Regions from separate parts of the Photorhabdus aballayi genome, predicted to be linked through region 1. Evidence: predicted binding sites of a transcription regulator. Region 1 holds the regulator's gene; the other holds the start of a gene.
What was found. The regulator PurR, encoded in region 1, represses purine synthesis genes. The targets are predictions, from matches to a motif close to CANGCAAACGTTTGCNTG.
Positions count from the first base shown of each region.

Region 2: purL (phosphoribosylformylglycinamidine synthase) is a predicted target of PurR. The motif match lies at 1,488-1,505, and genes of this name have one in related genera.

Region 1 covers NZ_JAPFCD010000001.1:135,320-137,530, reverse strand. Annotated here, with positions in the region: gene purR (HTH-type transcriptional repressor PurR) at 606-1,631, shown strand; gene punR (DNA-binding transcriptional activator PunR) at 1,638-2,211, opposite strand, start outside.
Region 2 covers NZ_JAPFCD010000032.1:42,245-44,455, forward strand. Annotated here, with positions in the region: gene purL (phosphoribosylformylglycinamidine synthase) at 1-1,404, opposite strand, end outside; gene mltF (membrane-bound lytic murein transglycosylase MltF) at 1,671-2,211, shown strand, end outside.

The DNA of each region.
Region 1 (2,211 bases):
GGAAAACAGATAGCAGTCCGGCTATCGTGAATACGTCAAGCAACTACCACTAGCAAATTTCTGGGCGTTAATTAACTGGGAATTTGTTACAGAAAATCTGGCTTAACAACCATCAGATTAATTCATTACTATTTGTTTTAATACTTAAACTGTTTTAACACTCAAAGGCAAAGGGCAGATAAACCACTGAGACTATCTGCCCAATTTCCTTTAACGTAAAGCCCAATTTTTAAATCATCTAATCAGTTCAAAACATCAGGCAAAGATCAAGCAAAGAGCGGCAAAAATGGCAATCATCACCAACGTGCTGACAGCAGTAAATAAACCAAGCTTCAAATCGGTATTCATAGAGCCTCCTCAGAATGAAAAGTTTATAACGACAAATACCAATCTATTGAGATGGTTAATTGCCCTTACACAAGGAAAAGCATAAATAGCGATTACCATACATTTTATAACACTGATTATTGCTTTCACTTTTGAGCCAGATCAGACAAAATCCAGGATTTATCGCTAACTTATTACCAGTGCCTGTGTAAAAGGGCTGGTAAGCGATTAACAAAACGTTTTAAATTTAGACCAAAAGGTCAGGAGTCTTTCACCTCATGGCAACGATCAAAGATGTGGCTAAGCACGCTGGCGTCTCAACCACTACCGTATCCCATGTTATTAATAAAACCCGCTTCGTCGCTGAAGATACTAAAGCTGCCGTTTGGGCTGCTATTAAGGCTCTGAATTATTCACCCAGTGCTGTAGCTCGCAGTCTGAAAGTTAACCACACAAAATCGATCGGATTACTGGCAACGTCCAGTGAAGCCCCCTATTTTGCTGAAGTCATTGAGGCCGTTGAAAACAGTTGTTATAGCAAAGGCTATACGCTGATTTTATGTAACTCACACAATAACATTGATAAACAGAAAGCTTATCTCGCCATGCTGGCGCAAAAACGTGTAGATGGACTGCTGATTATGTGTTCAGAATACCCGGAACAGTTGTTGGGAATGTTAGAAGATTATCGCAATATTCCAATGGTCGTCATGGATTGGGGACAAGTCAGAAGTGATTTCACCGATACGATTATTGATAACGCATTACACGGCGGTTATCTGGCTGGTCGTTATCTTATCGAGCGCGGTCATCGTGACATTGGCGCGATCCCCGGCCCTCTGGCACGAAATACCGGCGGCGGCCGCCATCAAGGATTCTTGAAGGCGTTAAAAGAAGCCAACATTCCGATTAGAGAAGAGTGGATTATTCAAGGGGATTTTGAGCCAGAATCGGGCTATAAAGCTATGCATCAAATCCTGAATCAAAAACAGCGTCCGACTGCGGTTTTCTGCGGCGGAGATGTTATGGCTATGGGGGCTATTTGTGCTGCCGATGAATTAGGATTACGCGTCCCACAGGATATTTCTATCATCGGCTATGACAATATACGCAACGCTCGTTATTTCTCTCCGGCATTGACCACCATTCATCAGCCAAAAGAACGACTGGGGCAAATGGCATTTTCTATGTTACTGGACAGAATAATCAACAAACGTGAAGATGCGCAAACTATTGAAGTACATCCTCGCCTGGTTGAACGACGCTCTGTCGTAGATGGCCCATTTATCGATTATCGTCGTTAATCCGCTCTATTCATCCTGAAGCCATTCAGCATTAAGTGTTTCACTATCGCCAAGATAGTCAAGCAGCCAACTTAATGCTGGAGAATGGCTGTTTTGTACCCATGCCAAACAACATGGACTGTCTGGTAAAGGCTGTTCCAATTCCAGCACGGCTAGTTTCTTCTGCCGAATAAGCGGCATTGCCCTATGCTTAGGCACCATTCCCACACATAACCCCTCATTCAAGCAAGACAGACCAGACTCCCAATCAGGAACCACTAGCCTGCGCTGATTATCCAGATTCCAAGTGTCACGCTTCGGTAAATTACGGGATGTATCTTCAAGGCACAAACTGGGATAAGGCCGCATTTGGTCATCAGATAGCGGACCCGGCGACTGAGTCAGCGCATGACCTGCGCTAACAACACATAGCCAGGGCATAAACCCCATATCTCGGAAACTATACCTTTCCCCGACTGGAGCTACCCGGGTTGCACCAATTGCAACATCAACTCGACTATCCACCAGCGCGTCCCATACACCATTAAACACCTCCTGATGAACAAAAAGCTCTATATCAGGAAAATGGTGATAGAAATTA
Region 2 (2,211 bases), on a different contig from region 1:
CGAAGCAAAATCCAGATCCGCGTCAGATTGCCCCGATGCCATAGAAGATGCGGCCCCGCCACCCAAGCCAATATTCATGGACGGGCCGCCAAGCACAATTAGTTTTGCGCCAACGGAAATTTCACCCTTTTTGACATGTTCATCACGAATATTACCGATCCCACCCGCCAGCATAATGGGTTTGTGATAACCACGTAATTCGCTGCCGTTATGACTGTTTACTTTTTCTTCATAGGTACGGAAATAACCCAACAACGCCGGACGGCCAAATTCATTATTAAATGCCGCGCCCCCTAAAGGGCCTTCCACCATGATATCCAAGGCGCTGACAATACGCTCAGGCTTACCGAAATCCTCTTCCCACGGCTGTTCAAAACCCGGTATCCGCAGATTGGATACCGAAAATCCCACCAGACCCGCTTTCGGCTTAGCGCCACGACCGGTCGCCCCTTCATCGCGGATTTCACCACCAGAACCTGTCGATGCCCCCGGCCAAGGCGAAATCGCAGTCGGGTGATTATGGGTTTCAACTTTCATCAGAATATGGGCCTGCTCCTGATGGTAATCATATGAACCGTTTTCCGCACTGGCAAAGAAACGGCCAACAGCAGATCCCTCCATCACCGCGGCATTATCTTTATAGGCTGACAGGACATAATCAGGTGTCTGCTCATAGGTGTTTTTAATCATTTTAAACAATGATTTAGGCTGTGCCTGATCATCAATAATCCAATCAGCATTAAAGATTTTATGACGGCAATGTTCTGAGTTAGCCTGAGCAAACATATAAAGCTCTACATCTGTTGGATTACGCCCCAATTTCTGGAAAGCATCCATCAGATAATCAATCTCATCCGAGGCCAACGCCAATCCAAGTTCAATATTGGCGGTTTCTAACGCACCGCGTCCTGCTTGCAGAATATCAATGCGTTTTAACGGAACGGGTTGCTGACGAGAAAACAATTTCTCCGCCTGTTCCAATTGAGTGAAGACCGTTTCCATCATCCGATCATGCAGCAATGATGACAATATTTGCCACTGTGCATCACTCATTTCACTACTCTGGATGTAATAAGCCAGGCCACGCTCCAGACGCACAACCTGGGACAGGCCACAATTGTGAGCAATATCCGTTGCTTTGGAAGACCACGGGGAAATCGTTCCCGGACGAGGTGTCACTAACAACAACGCACCTTGGGGTTCATGCTCAGCCAGCGAAGGTCCATATTTTAATAATTGTTGTAACTTCGCTGAATCAGCATCACTCAAAGGTGCATTAATCTCTGCAAAATGAACATATTCGGCATAAATATCATCCACCGGAAGTTGCTGTTCTTGACATACAGAAAGGAGTTTAGTGATACGAAATGCAGATAAAGCAGGTGAGCCACGCAGAATTTTCATAGTAATCAATTCTCTCATCTTAGAAGCAAAGCTTAATAGATGCCTAAGGGGAAATGAACCCATTATAGAGGATTGTCACCCACGACGAAACCGTTTGCGTGACGATTATTAAAGCCTCTTATTCTATCGCCGGACCATACAAATAGTATCAATTAAGTTGCACAGCCAGTTTTTGTTCCGCAAAATGCTCAATCACTGGAAATTTAACCATAACAATATAGCGCGTTTCCACATAGCACCATACCGCGTCACACAGAGATAACCGTTTGAATAATATAAAAATAAATTATTTCGTTATCATTGTTATCGCTCTTTTTTCTGCCGCTATCATCAGTCTGAACATCAGTTGGCCGAATAAACAGCAGGAGCAGATGAACAGGATTATGACCAGAGGAGAGCTACGGATCAGCACCATTAGCTCACCTCTGATTCACCTTACCAGTAAGAAAGAACCCAATGGATTTGATTACGAGCTGGCAAAACGCTTCGCTGATTACCTTGGCGTCAAATTAGAAATTAAATTTAGAACAAATATTAATCAATTATTCGATGACCTGGAAAAGGGTGAAGCTGATTTTCTGGCCGCTGGCTTGACCTATCATCAAGAAAGATTGGCTCAAACCCGCGCAGGTCCAGCTTACTATTCTATCTCTCAACAACTGATTTATCGCAAAGGAACTCCACGCCCTCGCTCTTTTAAAGACTTAAAAGGTAAACTGCTAGTCGCTTCTGGTTCTGCTCATGCCAGCACATTGAAAAAGCTAAATACAGAATTCCCAAAACTCGAATGGGAGGAGACACAGCAAT